DNA from 4 places in the Agrobacterium sp. A3-95 genome. Region 1 is predicted to be linked to each of the others. Evidence: riboswitches for the same ligand, from Rfam matches in the RefSeq annotation. Region 1 holds a riboswitch; each other region holds the start of a gene.
What was found. Region 1 has a riboswitch for cobalamin ahead of nrdH (glutaredoxin-like protein NrdH). Riboswitches for the same ligand answer to the same signal wherever they lie in the genome.
Positions count from the first base shown of each region.

Region 2: linked by a shared signal. The riboswitch ahead of ACQZ5Y_RS08265 (ABC transporter substrate-binding protein) and the one ahead of nrdH (glutaredoxin-like protein NrdH) in region 1 are both predicted to bind cobalamin.
Region 3: linked by a shared signal. The riboswitch ahead of ACQZ5Y_RS15025 (DUF1636 family protein) and the one ahead of nrdH (glutaredoxin-like protein NrdH) in region 1 are both predicted to bind cobalamin.
Region 4: linked by a shared signal. The riboswitch ahead of ACQZ5Y_RS01755 (CbtB domain-containing protein) and the one ahead of nrdH (glutaredoxin-like protein NrdH) in region 1 are both predicted to bind cobalamin.

Region 1 is NZ_JBNWDR010000001.1:1,101,317-1,105,864, reverse strand. Features, by position in the region: gene ACQZ5Y_RS05495 (nucleoside triphosphate hydrolase) at 1-592, shown strand, start outside; cobalamin riboswitch at 724-947, shown strand; gene nrdH (glutaredoxin-like protein NrdH) at 1,204-1,425, shown strand; gene nrdI (class Ib ribonucleoside-diphosphate reductase assembly flavoprotein NrdI) at 1,438-1,836, shown strand; gene nrdE (class 1b ribonucleoside-diphosphate reductase subunit alpha) at 1,824-4,013, shown strand; gene nrdF (class 1b ribonucleoside-diphosphate reductase subunit beta) at 4,030-4,548, shown strand, end outside.
Region 2 is NZ_JBNWDR010000002.1:577,597-582,144, forward strand. Features, by position in the region: gene ACQZ5Y_RS08260 (GNAT family N-acetyltransferase) at 58-936, shown strand; cobalamin riboswitch at 976-1,211, shown strand; gene ACQZ5Y_RS08265 (ABC transporter substrate-binding protein) at 1,377-2,408, shown strand; gene ACQZ5Y_RS08270 (iron chelate uptake ABC transporter family permease subunit) at 2,405-3,433, shown strand; gene ACQZ5Y_RS08275 (ABC transporter ATP-binding protein) at 3,430-4,230, shown strand; gene ACQZ5Y_RS08280 (pseudoazurin) at 4,227-4,548, shown strand, end outside.
Region 3 is NZ_JBNWDR010000005.1:85,662-90,209, reverse strand. Features, by position in the region: gene cobN (cobaltochelatase subunit CobN) at 1-222, opposite strand, end outside; gene cobW (cobalamin biosynthesis protein CobW) at 228-1,265, opposite strand; gene ACQZ5Y_RS15025 (DUF1636 family protein) at 1,262-1,648, opposite strand; cobalamin riboswitch at 1,804-2,018, opposite strand; gene cobO (cob(I)yrinic acid a,c-diamide adenosyltransferase) at 2,146-2,763, shown strand; gene ACQZ5Y_RS15015 (cobyric acid synthase) at 2,765-4,222, shown strand; gene cbiB (adenosylcobinamide-phosphate synthase CbiB) at 4,209-4,548, opposite strand, start outside.
Region 4 is NZ_JBNWDR010000001.1:339,413-343,960, reverse strand. Features, by position in the region: gene ACQZ5Y_RS01770 (LysE family translocator) at 1-594, shown strand, start outside; gene ACQZ5Y_RS01765 (c-type cytochrome) at 710-1,144, shown strand; gene ACQZ5Y_RS01760 (c-type cytochrome) at 1,231-2,151, shown strand; cobalamin riboswitch at 2,243-2,467, shown strand; gene ACQZ5Y_RS01755 (CbtB domain-containing protein) at 2,634-2,816, shown strand; gene ACQZ5Y_RS01750 (CbtA family protein) at 2,827-3,543, shown strand; gene ACQZ5Y_RS01745 (hypothetical protein) at 3,548-3,862, shown strand; partial or broken gene ACQZ5Y_RS01740 (type 1 glutamine amidotransferase family protein) at 3,968-4,533, opposite strand.

The DNA of each region.
Region 1 (4,548 bases):
TCGGCGGGCAGAGGATAAATCTCGTTTTATCATTGCCATTGCCGGTCCCCCTGGGGCCGGCAAATCCACGCTGGCGGATGCCCTGTGCGGTGCCCTCGTGGCGCGCGGCGAGGCCGCGGCTGTCCTGCCCATGGACGGCTTCCATATGGATAACGGTATTCTGGAAGAACGGGGGCTCTTGCCGCGAAAAGGCGCACCGGAGACCTTCGACGTGCGCGGCTTTCTTGATATCGTCTCCGCAGTTCGTCAGGGCGGGCAGGAAGTTCTTGTCCCGGTTTTTGACCGCTCCCGCGAAATAGCCATTGCCTCCGCTCGCGCCATCGCGCCAGAAACACGCTTGATCCTTGCCGAAGGCAACTATCTGCTGTTGAACGAGGCGCCGTGGACGAAGCTTTCCGGCAGCTTCGATCTTACCGTCTTCGTAGGCCCATCCGTTGCGGTGCTCGAGGAACGCCTGCGGGATAGATGGCAGGGCTATGGTCTCGATGCGACCGAGATTCACGCCAAACTGTTCGAAAATGATCTTCCCAACGGAAAGCGGGTGATTGAGAACTCCCGCCCCGCCGATATTCGCATCGATATCTGGGAATAACCCGCCGCTTCCGTCCGTAGGCGGCATCGAGCATTCACCGTTAAGCCTTTGTTGACCATGTGTTGAATCTTTTTGATCCACAGGGTGGGGCTTTCGCATGTCTAATTATTGACGAAAAAAATTCCTCATATACTATATGTGGTGTTCAAGGTTCTTTCGATTCGCAAGCGTCGGAAGCTAAGACGGGAATTCGGTGCGCAACACCATTATGGTGAAGCAATGCCGAAACTGCCCCCGCAACTGTAAGCGGTGAGCATCGTTCCGATTTGAGCCACTGGCGCTAAAAGCTCCGGGAAGGTGGGAATGGATGTTTTGACCCGCAAGTCAGGAGACCTGCCTTGAGCGAAAACGTCCACGGGCGGGGTGTCCGGAAGGAAGGTGTATGACGCAAATGAATTGCGTGCGCCCTTTTCTGCCCCCTCCAGAACAAGCTTCGGGGTGAAGTCATGCCAGTGCATTTTTATAAGTTTCTACGCTCGTCGGCGTAGGCAGCGATCTTACGCGGCCTCACCCGCGCGCCTCGCCAGAATGACAGAACCATCGCCACCCGCTTGCGATTGCAGGCGGGCAATGTTGAGCCGTGCGTAAAAGCGGCTTCGAAAGAGGAAACAATGACCGTCACCGTTTACAGCAAGCCCGCCTGCGTCCAGTGCACTGCCACCTATCGTGCGCTTGACCGCATCGGTGTCAGCTACGAGATCGTCGATATCTCCGAAGATGCGGATGCCCTCGATCGCGTTCGCGGCCTCGGTTACATGCAGGTTCCCGTGGTCGTTGCCGGCGAACGCCATTGGGCGGGTTTCCGTCCGGACATGATTGGCTCGATCAGCTGAGGAGGCGATGCGATGGGGCTGATCGTCTATTATTCCAGCCGGTCTGAGAACACTCATCGCTTCCTTCAAAAACTGGGGCGACGATTGCTTCGCCTGCCGCTCGGCGCCGAGGAAGACGTTCCTCACGTGTCGGAGCCCTATGTTCTCGTCACCCCCACCTATGGGGGCGGCGGCATGAAAGGAGCGGTACCGAAACCGGTTATCCGGTTTTTGAACGAGCCCTCAAACCGAAATCTCATTCGCGGCGTCATCGCGGCGGGAAATACGAATTTTGGCGCAGCTTTCGCATCCGCCGGAGATATCGTGTCGCGTAAATGCGCGGTGCCGTTTCTCTACCGCTTCGAGCTTCTTGGCACGGAGGAAGATGTCGCCAACGTCAATCATGGATTGGAACGATTTTGGACACGCTGACCTCGAGCGCGGTGCGCAACACGGATGCCAAACAACAAGTAACCGCTGCGCAAAAACACCTGGACGCGGGACTGGACTATCACGCGCTGAACGCGATGCTGAACCTCTACGATGAAAACGGGAAGATCCAGCTCGACAAGGACCGCCTTGCGGCACGGCAATATTTCCTTCAGCACGTCAACCAGAACACGGTGTTTTTCCATAATCTCAGGGAAAAGCTCGATTATCTCGTGACCGAGGGATATTACGAACAGGAGGTGCTGGACCAGTATTCCTTCAATTTCGTCCGTGACCTCTACGACGAGGCCTATGCCAGAAAGTTCCGTTTTCCGACATTTCTCGGCGCCTTCAAATATTATACGTCCTATACGCTGAAGACCTTCGACGGAAAGCGTTACCTGGAGCGTTATGAGGACCGCGTCTGCATGGTGGCGCTGGCTCTGGCGCGTGGCGACGAGCAGCTTGCCCGCGATCTGATGGATGAAATCATTTCCGGCCGCTTCCAGCCGGCGACCCCGACCTTTCTCAACGCTGGCAAGAAAAGCCGCGGTGAGCTGGTTTCGTGTTTTCTGCTGCGTGTGGAAGACAATATGGAAAGCATCGGCCGGTCCATCAATTCAGCATTGCAGCTTTCCAAGCGTGGCGGTGGCGTAGCACTGTCCCTGACCAATATTCGCGAAGCCGGCGCGCCGATCAAACAGATCGAAAACCAGTCCTCTGGCGTGATTCCTGTCATGAAGCTGCTGGAAGATTCGTTCTCCTACGCCAACCAGCTTGGCGCGCGCCAGGGCGCTGGCGCGGTCTATCTGCATGCCCATCACCCCGACATCATGCGTTTCCTCGATACCAAGCGCGAAAACGCCGACGAAAAAATCCGCATCAAAACCCTTTCGCTCGGCGTGGTGATCCCTGATATCACCTTCGAACTCGCGAGAAACAACGAGGATATGTACCTGTTCTCGCCGTATGATGTTGAGCGGGTTTATGGCGTGCCGTTTACCGAGATTTCCGTCAGCGAAAAATATCAGGAAATGGTCGCCGACAGCCGCATCCGCAAGAAGAAGATCAAGGCACGCGAGTTCTTCCAAGTCATCGCAGAAATCCAGTTCGAAAGCGGTTATCCCTATATCATGTTCGAGGATACGGTTAACCGCGCCAATCCGATCGCCGGCCGTATCAGCATGAGCAATCTCTGCTCGGAAATCCTACAGGTCAGCGAGGCGAGCGAGTTCAACGACGATCTCTCTTACAGCCATATGGGCAAGGATATTTCCTGCAATCTCGGCTCGCTCAACATTGCTTCAGCAATGGATTCGGCTGATTTCGGCAAGACGATCGAAACCTCCATCCGGGCGCTGACGGCCGTTTCTGACATGAGCCACATCTCGTCTGTCCCTTCCGTGGAAAAGGGCAATGATGCGAGCCACGCCATCGGGCTTGGTCAGATGAACCTGCATGGCTATCTGGCGCGCGAGCGCATCTTCTACGGCTCCGAAGAAGGCATCGACTTCACCAATATCTATTTCTACACGGTGACCTATCACGCCATCCGCGCCAGCAATCGCCTTGCCACTGAAAGGGGCCAGAGCTTCAAGGGCTTTGAAAACTCCAAATATGCCTCGGGCGACTACTTCGATAAATATACCGACCGGGAATGGCTGCCCGCGACGGAAAAGGTCCGCGACCTTTTTGAGAAAGCCGGCATTTCCATTCCGACACAGGAGGACTGGAAAGCGTTGAAGCAGGCCGTCATGGAGACCGGCCTCTATAACCAGAACCTTCAGGCCGTGCCGCCCACAGGCTCGATCTCCTATATCAACCACTCGACCTCCTCGATCCATCCCATCGTCTCGAAGATTGAAATTCGCAAGGAAGGCAAGATCGGCCGTGTTTATTATCCGGCTTCCTACCTTTCGAACGACAATCTCGAATATTATCAGGATGCCTACGAAATCGGTCCGGAAAAGATCATAGATACCTATGCGGCGGCCACTCAGCATGTCGATCAGGGCCTGTCGCTGACACTGTTCTTCCGCGATACGGCAACGACGCGCGATATCAACCGGGCGCAGATCTACGCCTGGAAAAAAGGCATCAAGACCATCTACTACATCCGTTTGCGCCAGATGGCGCTGGAAGGCACGCAGGTTCAGGGCTGCGTATCCTGCACGCTCTGAATTGAGGGACAAGACAATGAACATTGCCGTAAAACCCGCGTCCCGTATTCGCGCGGTCAACTGGAACCGCATCGAGGATGACAAGGATCTCGAAGTCTGGAATCGCCTGACATCGAATTTCTGGCTACCGGAAAAGGTGCCGCTCTCCAACGATATCCCGTCCTGGGGAACGTTGAAGCCGGAAGAGCAGACCTTGACGATCCGCGTCTTCACCGGGCTGACATTGCTGGACACGATCCAGAATGGCGTCGGTTCCGTGCGCCTGATGGCGGATTCGGCGACGCCGCACGAGGAGGCGGTGCTTTCCAACATCTCCTTCATGGAGGCGGTCCACGCCCGCTCTTATTCCTCGATCTTCTCGACGCTCTGCTCCACGCCTGACGTCGATGACGCCTATCGCTGGTCGGAGGAGAACGAATTCCTGCAACGCAAATCCGCGCTCATCATGCGCGAATATGATAGCGGAAATCCGTTGAAAATGAAGGTCGCCAGCGTGTTTCTGGAGAGCTTCCTGTTCTATTCCGGCTTCTACCTG
Region 2 (4,548 bases), on a different contig from region 1:
GGGCTAGGCCGGGACCGAATGAAGGTTGTGAGCCGTAGGGGATGAGGGCCGTTGGTTATGGACCTGCTCAAAGTCGATAGTTTCGAGCTGCGGACCGTGGATATCGCGGACGTGGATGCCGATCATCTGCATGCACTCTCCATGGCCGTCGGATGGCGATATCACGCGAATGAATGGTGTTTTCTGCGGCAATGCGGCGTGGGTCTCGCCGCGCTCGATGAGATCGACCGTGTTGTCGCAACCGCGATGCTCTTTCCCTATGATCAGGGGTTTGCGACGCTTGGCATGGTCATTGTTTCGCCCCGTTTGCAGGGGCATGGCGTAGCACCATGGCTTGTGCAGAAACTTGTCGCAAAATTCCCCACTGTCTCCCTGCGGTTGAACGCGACGGGAGCGTCGCGGCGGTTGTTTTCAAGGTTGGGTTTTGCCGGTGATACGGAAAAAGTATATCTGTTCCGGGGAAGGGCGAATTGCCTTTTCGAGATACCGCCGCCCGGCAGAAAACAACGAATAGAGCCGTTATCCGCAGGTCATCTGACTGATGTGGTGGAACTAGACCGGGCGGCTTTTGGCGTTTCGCGCCGGAACGTTTTGCAGCGACTTTTGACGCAGAATGCGGGTTACGGTGTGTTTGAGGCGGACCGTCTTACCGCTTTTGCGCTGCGCCGTGCGGCAGGGCGGGGCCACATTATCGGTCCGGTCGTTGCGGGTGCGGACATGGATGCGATTGCGCTTGTAAGGCGGCATTTTACCGATCTGGACGATGAGCTGGTGCGTCTCGACACCATCAGCGACAATAGTCTCTTTATTGATTTTATTGCGCAATCCGGGCTGGTGGTGATTGAAACCCTTACCACCATGTCCAAAGACGCGCCGCAACCGGCGCCTTCCGGCGCTACAAAAATTTTCGCGTTGGCGGGTCCGTCTTTGTGCTGAGCAGCAGCACTATCGCAATTGACGCCCCGGCGCTTGCCCCTTATGTCAGAAAGCGACGGTTCCTGAAGCCGAAGGGCAAAGGGATTAATAGGGAACATGGTGCGGGTGATTTCTATCGCCCAATGCCGTGGCTGCCCCCGCAACTGTAAGCGGATTGCCGCTCATCCTCGTGACGCCTGAAAAGCGTCATGCCACTGCACCCTTCAAGGTGCGGGAAGGCAGATGAACGGCGCATATTCGCGAGCCAGGAGACCTGCCGTCATAATATTGACCATCGTTACGGGCGGGGATGCCCGGAAGAGGAGCTGATTATGACCTTTCCGTCCGCGGAAACGTATTTAGAGTCCCGTTCTCCATCTCCACACTTGTTGTCGCTCTGTCACTACGCGTTTTGACGCGCGGCCTGCGGATCACGCCACTTTATTTAGACTGGAGAACATATGTTTCATTTCAAACGCCTGCCGGTTTCCGCCGGTCTTCTGGCTGTCGCACTAGCGGCCTTGCCCGCCGGTGCCGCTCAGGCTGCCGAAACCACCTATCCGCTGACGATCAATAGCTGCGGCCACGAAATCACCTTCAAGCAGGCGCCCGCCCGCACAGTATCGGTCGGCCAGAGCACGACCGAGGTTCTCTATCTGCTCGGCGTGGCCGACCAGGTGGTAGGCACGGCGCTGTGGATCGGCCCGGTTCTGAAGGGTTACGAAGACGCCAATGCCAAGGTGGAGCGGCTTGCCGACAATGATCCGAGCTTCGAGGCGGTGGTTGGCAAGAGGCCGGACCTCGTGACGACGCAGTTCCAGTGGCAGATCGGTCCCGAAGGCGTTGTCGGAACACCGGAGCAATTCGCCGAACTCGGTATTCCCGTTTATACCTCCCCTGCCGATTGCATGGGCAAGGACAATTCCGGCGGCGGCGACGGCGTGCGCAAGTCCGTTTTCACCATGGACCTGATCTACCAGGAGGTCCGCGACCTTGCGAAAATTTTCAACGTGCAGGATCGCGGCGAGGAAGTCGTTGCCGACCTGAAAAAGCGTGAGGAAGCCGCCCGCGCCAAGATCGCTTCGGCGAATGGCAAGATTTCAGCAGTCTTCTGGTTCTCCAGCGCCGAGCTGGATATCGATCCTTACGTGGCGGGCCGCAATGGTGCGCCGGGTTACATCATGTCCGCGCTCGGGCTGAAGAACGTTATCGAAAGCGATGAGGAATGGCCGACTGTTGGCTGGGAAACCATCGCCAAGGCAAATCCGTCCGTGATCGTTGCCGGCAAGATGGACCGCCGGCGTTTCCCCGCCGATGACGTCGCCGTCAAGCTCAAGTTCCTTGCTACCGATCCGGTTGCCAGCATCATGCCCGCCGTCAAGGCGGCCCATGTCTTCGAAATGGACGCGCAGGCGATGAACCCGACCATCCGCACGATCGAAGGCATTGAAACGCTGGCCGAGGCGATTTCCACAGCCGGTCTCGCCAAGTGAACGGTCTTTCCGTCAATCTTGGCAGGGCGGGTCTGGCTTTTGCCGCACTCGCCCTGCTGCTCGTCGCGCTGATGGCCGGTGCGGCCATCGGCGAGACTGCCATTCCGTTCGACGTGGTGGCAAAGACCATTGCCAATCGTGTCTTCCATGCGGGTTATCCGCTGGAGCCGCTAGATGAGGGCATCGTCTGGAGTTACCGCCTCAGCCGCGCCGTTGTTGCCGCGTGCTGTGGCGCCTCGCTGGCGCTGGCCGGTGCGGTGCTTCAATCACTTCTGCGCAACCCGCTCGCCGATCCCTATATCCTCGGCATTTCCGCAGGCGCCTCAACCGGGGCCGTGGCCGTGGCGCTTCTGGGCTTAGGGGCGGGGTTCCTGACGATGCCGGCCGGCGCCCTGATCGGAGCTTTTGTGGCTTTTTCGCTTGTCAGCCTTCTGGCGGTGCGGGCAGGGCACGGCAACAGCGCCATCATCCTGGCGGGGGTCGCCGGTTCGCAACTGTTCAACGCCATGACGTCGTTCATCGTCACCAAATCCGCCAATGCCGAACAGGCGCGCGGCATCATGTTCTGGCTGCTGGGCAATCTTTCGGGCGTGCGCTGGCCGGATGTCTGGCTGGCTTTGCCGGTCAGTATTGCGGGTCTTGGGGTGTGCCTCTGGTACGCACGCGCGCTTGATGCTTTCGCTTTCGGCGGTCAGGCAGCAGCTTCGCTCGGTATTCCAGTGCGCCGGGTATATGCGGTGCTGATCTCGGTTTCGGCGGTCACGACGGCAGTCATGGTGTCGCTGGTCGGTTCTATCGGCTTCGTCGGTCTCGTCATCCCGCATGCGGCGCGCATCTTCGTTGGCGTTCGCCACGGCATGTTGCTGCCGGTGACGGCGCTGACCGGTGCAATTTTCATGATCATCGCAGATATTCTCTCGCGCACCGTCATTCCGGGGCAGGTGCTGCCGATCGGCGTGATCACTGCGCTGGTCGGCGCGCCCGCCTTCGCCTTTATTCTCGGGCAGAAGAGAGGCCGGTCATGAAATTATCCGCCCACGATCTGCATTTCCATGCCGGCAATCTCGACATCGTGCGCGGTGTTTCGCTGGAGGTCGCCACGGGCGAGTTTCTGGGTATCATCGGGCCGAACGGTTCGGGCAAAAGCACGTTGCTTTCCATGCTGGCCGGCATTCGCATGCCGCGTCGGGGTCATGTCATGCTTGGTGAGGAACGGCTTGCCACATTCGGGCGGCGCGAACTTGCCCGCAGGCTGGCCTTTGTGGAGCAGCAGGCCGAAACCACCGAGCGCATCAGCGCGCGACAGGCCGTGGAACTGGGGCGCACGCCCTATCTCGGCCCGCTTTCCGCATGGTCGCCAAAGGACGATGCCATCGTCGATGCAGCGCTCGGAAATGTCGATATGGCGGACAAGGCCGAGCGAAACTGGCATCACCTTTCCGGCGGCGAACGCCAGCGCCTGCACATTGCCCGCGCATTGGCGCAGGAGCCGCATATTCTGCTGCTGGACGAGCCGACCAACCATCTCGATATCGGCCACCAGATCGGCCTGCTCGATCTGGTGCGCAGGCAGGGACTGACGGTTGTGGCGGCGCTGCATGATCTCAATCACGCCGCCATGTTCTGCGACCGCGTCGCCATCATGCATCGCGGTGAAATGATCGCTGTCGGCCCACCGCGCGAGGTCCTCACCTCTGCGACCATCGCCGATGTGTTCGGGGTGCAATCCGTCGTCACCACGGATGAAAGCGGATTTTCACATATTCGTTTTCTGCCGGCCCACGGTGCGGCCGATCACGCAAGGAAAGCAACGGCACGATGATGAAATTGAAAAGACTTGTAAATCTCCGCTTTGGCGCGCGACAGCTTTGCGTTTCCGCGGGACTTGCCATGGTTGTGGCCACAGGGTTTTCCATTCAAGCCGGAGCCGAGACCTTCGAGGTGAAGATGCTGAACCGTGGCGAAAAGGGCTCCATGGTGTTCGAGCCCGATTTTCTGGAGATCGCTCCCGGCGACCGCGTGCGCTTCGTGCCGAGCCACAAGAGCCATAATGCCGCGACGATCGATGGTATGGTTCCCGAAGATATTGAAGGTTTCAAAAGCCGGATCAACGACGAATTCGAGACCGGTTTCGAAAAGC
Region 3 (4,548 bases), on a different contig from region 1:
CTTTTCAATCCACAGATCGACCGACATCGGATGCCGAAGCTCGGAGAGGTTGGCGGCAGACAGGGACGGAAGCGCGCCCTCTGCCTGCCGCCATGCCTGTTCCAGCCCGGCAAGATCGCTTGCCGAAAAAGACAGCATCACCACGTCCGATCGCGGCTGGTTGAGATCAACCGGCTCGATCAGGTCGTCCAGAGACGAAGATGTGGTGGCGAGAATGTGCATTTCTATCAGGCGGCCAGCATCTGTTCGATCTTTTCGCGGTTGAGGCCCTTTTCGCCTATGACGACGAGGCGGCTGCGGCGCTCTTCACCGACCGCCCAGGGACGGTCGTAATAATGGTTGACGCGGCTACCGACTGCCTGCACCTGCAGGCGCATCGGCTTGGTGGATACTTCGACGAAACCTTTGATGCGCAGAACATTTTCCGCAGCCGCCGTCTTGGCAATACGAGCCGCCAGCGCTTCCGGATCGATCACGGCCGGCAGGTCGATGACGAAGCTGTCGAAATCGTCATGTTCGTGGTCGAGTTCACCATCGTGATGGGTGCGGCGGTTTTCGATATCCTCTTCAACCGCAAGACCGAGGCCGATCAGCACGGCCGGATCGATGACGCCATTCGAGGCGACGACGATCTTTGCGGCCCGCGGCAAATGCTCGAGAATATGAGCTTTCGCCTTTTCCAGACCGGCGCTATCGAGCAGATCCGCCTTGGTCAGCACGATAAGATCGGCACAGGCGATCTGGTCCTCGAAAACCTCTTCGACCGGATCGTCGTGATCGAGGGCTTCGTCATTTGCGCGCTGGGCGGCAAGGGCTTCCATGTCATGCGCCACCTGACCCTCGGCAAGGGCAGCGCCATCCACCACGGCAACCACAGCGTCAACCGTCACGCGGCTCTTGATGGCCGGCCATTGAAATGCCTGCACCAGCGGCTTGGGCAGGGCAAGGCCGGAGGTCTCGATGAGGATATGCTCCACCTTCGGCTGGCGGCTCAGAATCTGCTCGATGGCCGGCTGGAAATCATCCGCCACCGTGCAGCAGATGCAGCCATTGGCCAGCTCGACGATGTTTTCCTCCGGGCAGCTCTCAATGCCGCATCCCTTGAGGATATCCCCATCGATGCCGATATCACCGAATTCGTTGACGATGATGGCAAGCCGCTTGCCATCAAGCTTTTCTAGGAGACCGCGCAGCAGCGTGGTTTTTCCAGCCCCCAGAAAGCCAGTGACGATGGTGCAGGGAACGCGGTCCAGAAGGGTGCTCATGATCTCTCCTCGGTAAAATCGAATGGGGGAATGCGCGCCACCATGCAGCGCTTCAATGTGTCGGGGCGGCCGCGCCAAGGCATCAGGCCATCTGCGGAGGCGGCCAGCATTTGCGCGCCCGTGAGCAGGTCTTCCGCATCGTTGGGCGTCAGCCCGCCGAATACATAGGACCAGCCATCGGCACCGCGCAGCACGGCACTGAGGCCGCGTTTGCAATTGGCAAGGCAATTGACGGAGCGAACATCGATGCCGGATTCACGCGCTTTTGCGATGGCAGCTTCCGCAAGGATGGTGCCGGGGCGCGGCTCCGCATTGGGATCGGTGTCGTCGCGACAGCTTCGGCAGACAAAAACGACCACGCCGGAAGCTGTGTTGGCTTCCATTGTCCCGTCCGCACAAGAAGATGTTGTGGTAATATCCAAACCGTTCCGCTTTCCGCGCCTTTAAACTCATCGGGGTGCGGATGTCGAAAACAGCGCACTGAAAAGCGCGGCTGCAAATCAATTCGACCGGCTGACCGGAGCACCCCGCCCGGGAGACGTTTTTTCCTGAAACGGCAGGTCTCCTGGCTTGCGGCTTTAAAACACCCTGCACCACCTTCCCGGGCCAATTTTATGGTCCAGTGGCTTCATAGTGCGGGCTTACCGCTTACAGTTGCGGGGGCAGCCACGGAATGACCCGTTATGGGGTGGAACCGTGTTCCCTCTTAGCTTTTCCCGTTGCCGGGAAAAGACCGTCAGTGCCTTACCCTTAGGCTGAACGGGCGTGACGGTCAATGCTGCCGGCTTGTCGATTGCCGGGTGCGGCAAATTGAGTATAGTCGCCGCTCCGAATGGTGGGGGCATACGGTCCCGCGCCGCTGGACGAGAAGGAAAACGCGATGACACGCGATATCAGCGACAGCGAAGCCGAACGCCACCGGCAGAAAATGGTCAACCGCAAGACGGTTCAGGATGCCGAAGTCGCGGAAAAGACCATCGAAAAAGGTCTGCTGATGATCAATACCGGCCCTGGTAAAGGCAAATCCACGGCCGCTTTCGGCCTCGCTTTGCGCATGCTCGGCACCGGGCGGCGGGTCGGCGTCGTCCAATTCATCAAGGGCGCATGGTCGACGGGTGAACAGCAGGCCCTGACTTTGTTCGGCGACAGGGTGGAATGGCGCACCATGGGCGAGGGGTTTACCTGGGACACGCAGGACCTCAAGCGCGATGTCGCGGCGGCTACAAAGGCCTGGGAGGAAGCGAAAGCACTGATGGCTGACGAGACGATCGGATTGCTGGTTCTCGACGAACTGAACATTGCGCTCCGCTATGATTACCTGCCGCTGGAAGAGGTCGTCGAAACGCTTTCCAACCGTAGATCCGATCTGCATGTCATCGTTACCGGCCGCAACGCCAAACAACCGTTGATCGACGCTGCCGACATGGTGACGGAAATGACCCTCGTCAAACATCACTTCAAGGCGGGCGTAAAGGCGCAGGCCGGGATAGAATACTGACATGACTGCACGTGTGCTGATGTTTCAGGGAACCGGCTCGGATGTCGGCAAATCGCTGATGGTGGCTGGCCTTGCCCGCGCCTTCGTCAGGCGTGGCCTGTCCGTCATGCCGTTCAAGCCGCAGAACATGTCGAACAATGCGGCGGTCACTGCCGATGGCGGCGAGATCGGTCGCGCGCAGGCGCTGCAGGCGCGGGCAGCAGGCGTTCCGCTGTCGGTTCACATGAACCCGGTGCTTTTAAAGCCGCAGAGCGAAACCGGCGCACAGGTCGTCGTACAGGGCAAAATTGTCGGCAATGCCAAGGCAGCCGATTATCAGCACATGAAAGCCGGGCTGATGCCGCATGTGCTGGAGAGCTTCGAGCACCTGAAACAACAGGCCGATCTGGTGCTGGTGGAAGGGGCGGGAAGTGCTTCCGAAATCAACCTCCGCGCTAACGACATCGCCAATATGGGTTTTGCCCGCGCCGCAGATGCTCCCGTGATCCTGATCGGCGATATCGACCGGGGCGGGGTCATCGCCAGCCTCGTGGGCACAAAAACCGTTCTCGAACGCGATGATGCCGCGATGATAGAGGGCTTCATCGTGAACCGCTTTCGCGGTGACCCTACGCTGTTTTCAGACGGCATGCGGATGATCGCGGAAAAGACCGGCTGGGCGTCCATCGGGCTGTTGCCGCATTTTTCCGATGCTGCGAAATTGCCAGCGGAGGACGCCCTTGGGCTTACCGGCCCGGCGCAACAAAAGCCCGGCGCGAAAATCCGCATTGCCGTGCCAATCCTGCCGCATATCTCCAATTTCGACGATCTGGATCCGCTCGACATGGAGCCGGATGTGGAGCTGATCCGAGTGCGGCAGGGCGAGACCATTCCCGCCGATTGCCGGCTGGTTCTGCTCTGCGGTTCGAAATCCACCATAGCTGATCTCGCCGTGCTGAAAAATGCAGGCCTCGACATCGACATCAAGGCACATGTGCGCCGCGGCGGTTATGTTCTCGGTCTCTGCGGCGGATACCAGATGCTTGGAAAAACCGTTGCCGACCCTGACGGCATCGAAGGACCACCAATGACGGTCGATGGGTTGGGCCTGTTGGATGTGACGACGGTTTTGACCGGTGACAAGAGGCTCGTTTCCGTCCAGGGACAAAGTTTCGACGGAATTCCCTTATCCGGCTATGAAATGCATGTTGGCGAAACGACGGGTGCTGCGGGCAACCTGCCATTTTCGACCATTGACGGGCATGCCGATGGCGCAATTTCGCCCGATGGCCGCATCTTAGGCACCTATATCCACGGCCTGTTTGCGGATGACCGCCAACGCGGGGCGTGGCTTGAGCGCCTTGGTGGGCAGAGCACGCAACTGAACTATGATGCGCAGGTGCATGCCGTTCTTGATCGCCTGGCGGCCCATATGGAGAACCACCTCGATCTCGACAGACTGCTTTCTATAGCGCGATAAGGATTGCCAGCAATCCGAACAGCGCGATCAGCAGGAAGTCTGCGATCCTCGCCAGCCTGAGCGCCGTGCGAATATCGCCAGCAACCAGTGTCGCTCTTCCGCCTTCGCCCATGAAACGAGCCTCGATCATCTGCCCGCCATAGGAGCGCGGCCCGGCCAGCGCAAAGCTCAGTGCCCCGGCCAATGCCGCCTCCGGCCAGCCGGCATTGGGAGAGCGGTGATGCCGCGCATCGCGGCGTATCGCGGCAATTGCCCCTTTCGGTGATGCACCCTTCACGAAAAACGCGGCGACCACGAGAAGACCGCCGCTCAGTCTCGATGCCGGC
Region 4 (4,548 bases), 760 kb from region 1:
GTCCTGTTCGGCATCATCATCCTGCCGGGAATGGATATGCTGTTCGTGCTGGCAAGTGCGTTGACGGGTGGCAAAAGAACCGGGCTTTCCGCCGCAAGTGGCATGAGCGCCGGCGGCATGGTGCATTCACTTTACGGTGCATTGGGCGTCGGCATGCTTGCCGCCTGGATGCCGTCGCTGTTCCTGCCGCTGCTGGTCGCCGGCGCCGCTTACATGGTCTGGATCGGCGTCGGCCTGATGCGCAGCGCTATCACCGTCAATGGCGATGAGGCGCAGGCGAGCGCCTCTGTCAGAAAGGCGTTCTGGCGGGCCGTGCTCACCTGCCTTTCCAATCCGAAAGCCTATCTCTTCATGATGGCGATCTATCCGCAATTCCTCAAACCCGACTATGGTCCAATCTGGATGCAGGGGCTGGTAATGGGCGCGATGGTGGCCATCACGCAGTTCACGGTCTATGGCGCTCTGGCGCTGACGGCGGATAAAAGCCGGGCATGGCTCGTTTCCTCGCCTGCCGCGACGATTTTCATCGGCCGCGCCGCCGGTTTCATGCTGATTGCCGCAGCCCTGGTTACGCTTTGGGAAGCACTCTCCTAGACTTCTGTTTTCTTGGGGAAATTCACTGCAATGTGACTTCTTTTCGCCATGCGGAAAGGGCATCCTCGCGCCGTTATCGCGCGTTCGGCATCTGCCGGAATCAAGGAGAGAGTGTATGAAACTGAAAACCATCGCGGCGGCCATGCTTTTCGGCTGTCTTTGCGCCGGAGCGGTCTACGCTGCCGGCGAAGTCGAAAAACGTGAAGGCATGATGAAGCAGATCGGCGGCTCCATGGGGGCGCTTGCTGCCATCTCCAAGGGCCAGAAGCCTTATGACGCCGAAGCCGTAAAGGCTGCCGTGACGACCATCAGCACCAACGCCAAGGCTTTCCCCGACCAGTTTCCCCCGGGCAGCGAGACCGGCAGTGCTGCGGCACCCGCGATCTGGGAAAATTTCGATGACTTCAAGTCCAAGGCCGCCAAGCTCGGTGCCGATGCGGACAAGGTCCTCGCCAGCCTTCCCGCCGATCAGGCAGGCGTCACCGCCGCCATGCAGACCCTCGGTGCCGATTGTGGTGCGTGCCACCAGACCTACCGTCTGAAGAAGTGATCCTATTAAGAACGCCGCTTCCCGGCGGCGTTTTTTTCAGCGGGAATGATGCCTGATCTCATCAGGTGATAATGGGGAGAGGGGTCATGGCCTCCATTTGGACGAAGCTCGCGGGCGGGATCGCGGTGGCGGCCATTGCCGGTTTCGGCATTTTCGCCTGGGTCACCGCGCCTGTGCGTCAGGCACCCAGCCACTGGGTGAGCCTTGGCGAGCCGGACCTTGCCAATGGCGAAACGCTGTTCTGGGCGGGCGGCTGCGCAAGTTGCCATGCGGCACCAGATGCCAAGGGCGATGCGCTTTTGACGCTTTCGGGCGGGCAAGCGTTGAAAAGCCCCTTCGGCACCTTCCATGTGCCCAATATTTCCTCCGATCCGCAGCATGGCATTGGCGGCTGGACGCTTTCGGAATTCGGCGATGCGATGACGCGCGGCGTCGGCAAGAACGGCGAACATCTCTACCCGTCCTTCCCTTACGCCTCCTATGCCCGCATGACGCAAAAGGACATCAACGATCTCTTCGGTTATTTGCGGGTTCTGCCCGCCAGCCAGAATGACGCGCCGGATCATGAACTGCCGTTCCCCTTCAACATGCGCATGGCATTGGGCGGCTGGAAATTCCTCTATTTCGATACATCCGCGCCACCCCGCGTCGAGCTTGCCGATGCCAATGCCGAATTGCTGCGCGGCCAATATCTGGTGGAAGGCCCGGGCCATTGCGGCGAATGTCACACGCCGCGCAATGCGCTTGGCGGTTTTCTCGATGGCAAATGGCTGGCCGGTGGTCCCAATCCCGAAGGCGAGGGCCGCATTCCCGATATTACCCCCGGCTCGCAGAGCGTCGGAAGCTGGGAGGCGGCCGATATTGCCAACTATCTGGAAACCGGCTTCACCCCGGAATTCGACAGCGTCGGCGGCTCCATGGTCAAGGTGCAGCAGAACATGGCGCATCTGACGGCCGAAGACCGCAATGCGATCGCCGCCTATCTGAAGGCCATCCCGGCACGGTAGCCCTTTGCCGTCATGCCGGACTTGATCCGGCATCCAGCCACGGCGCGCAATTCTCACGCCGGCCTGCCATTGACTCGCACCCGCACCCATCGGATAACGATCCTGTGATGGTTCCTTCCGGGCGTTCCGGAAGGTGAAAAGGGAACACGATAGGGAGACATCCTCATTCGTGGCTGCCCCCGCAACTGTGAGCGGAGAGCCTGAAACGAAATGCCACTGGTAAGCATCTCGCCGGATATGGGCGAGGGCAATGCCGGGAAGGTGTTTCAGGTTTTGACCCGTAAGCCAGGAGACCTGCCATCACGGAAATGTCCATGCCGGCGGGGTGTCCGGAAGAGCGGAATTTCAGGGTGGTGGCGCTTGAACGTGCCGCCCTGTGTCAGTCTCGTATCCCCGTGGTGAAGTGTATCGCATGCGGCTGCACGGCGTTTGCCGTTCCGCCGCGTCTAAAGGCGCGGGGTCGCGCCGTAAGAGGGGTCACCATGTCCATCAACCAGAATACGGCAAATGCCGCCGTTTCAGCAAAAACGGGCAGCTTCGCGCAATCGCTGACGGCGATCGTGCTTGGCCTGTTCGTCGTCGGTTTTGTCGGCTTTTCGCATGTGGAAGCCGTTCACAACGCCGCGCATGACACGCGTCATGCCAATGCTTTCCCTTGCCATTGAGGGGGGAAGCATGTCGTTCTTTCGCAATATCGTTTTTACCGCCGTCCTCGTCGGCATCGTTGGCGGCTTCGCCGTTTCGGCCATGCAGGCTTTCGGCACCACGCCGCTGATCCTGAAGGCGGAAACCTATGAAAATGCCGGTGGCGAAGCGCCCCACAGCCACGATGCTCCGGCCACGACCGGCGCTGCCGTTCCCGCGCACGAGCATAATGAGGAAGCCTGGTCTCCGGCCGACGGCTTCGAGCGCACCGCCTATACGGTCGCCGCCAACGTGCTGACCGCCATCGGTTATGCGCTGGTGCTCACCGGCCTCATCTCGCTGCGCGGCACCAATGCCGGCTGGCGCGAAGGCCTTTTGTGGGGTGTGGCCGGTTTTGCCGCCGTCATGCTTGCGCCGATGATCGGCCTGCCGCCGGAACTGCCGGGCAGCCCGGCGGCCGCGCTTGAGGCGCGTCAAATCTGGTGGCTTTCGACGGTTGCGGCGACCGCAGGCGGCATCGCGCTGATCGCATTCCGCCGCGAACCCTGGGCAATCGTGCTCGCACTGGTGTTGATCGTTGCTCCACATGTGGTGGGCGCGCCCCTGCCGCCGGAAGGTGAACATGCGCTGGCACCGCTGCCGCTGGAACGACAGTTCATCGTCGCCGCCACCGTGACCAGCTTTGTCTTCTGGGCCTTGCTCGGAACATTGAGCGCGTTTTTCCTGAAGCGCTTCCAGCAGGCTTAAATCCATGAAGGACGCAGCCGAATGGAGTGAGGAACTCGACGCGCTGCGTTTTGCCGTTCCCGGTCACGGCGCTTTCTGCGCCGTGCACCGCCTTGCCTTCAAGGCAGTCCTCGTCGTCAGCCCGGAACGGGAAGCGGCGCTCGCCTATTTTCATGAGAATGAGGCTGCCTTTACGGCCGCAGCCCTTGCCAAGATAAAACGCTCGGCTTTACCGGCCGGTCGCAGTCTGCATCTCAACAGCCGCGATATCCGCCGTGCGATTGCGGGGGAGGGCGGGGATGTCGTGCCCCGTGTCTGCCGGGTGCTTGATCAGGGGTGATTTGTGATGGTCTCGCGGCTTAACTTCTCCACCACCCTCATTCCAGTGACAAGCACAGGAATGACGATGAGAGGATCCGCAAAACTCCCGACACCAAGGTGAGCCTCACCGGTGCTCCGCCGCGAAAACCTGAAGTTCCGCCTCGGCTTCCGGACCAAAGAGGCCGAGGTGTTTCAGAATTTCCACTGCGAAACTGACGGGTGCCTGCCGGCTGCGGTTACGATGCCGCCATCGCTGACCGCCTTCGGCTGGTCGCGATAGAGCGCTTCGCCGCGATAGGACGGATAGGCCTTGTGAGAGGCGAGCGAATTGCCGGTATGGGCGACGTCATCAAGGGCGCCCGTGCCTGCAAGCGCGCTGGCAGCCGCGCAGATGCCGGCAACCAAACGGCCCTTCTCGCGAAACCGCTGTACCAGCCCGCCAAGATCGGCAGCCGTTCCCTTTTCCCAGCTGAGACCGCCGGGAATGACGAGCGCATCGATGTTAGCAGGATCAAGCGCATCATAGGATGTGTCGGGCGTAACGTTGAGCCCGCCCATTGAAACCACGGGCCGGCCATCCGGGGTTGCGTAAACGATCTCGACGCCGAGATAGCCGCGCGCGGCGGCGGCAAGCAGCGCCGGTTCCCAGTCCGCAAAATCCTGCGCAAGCGCAATGGCAATCCGTGTCATGACCGTCTCCAAAGG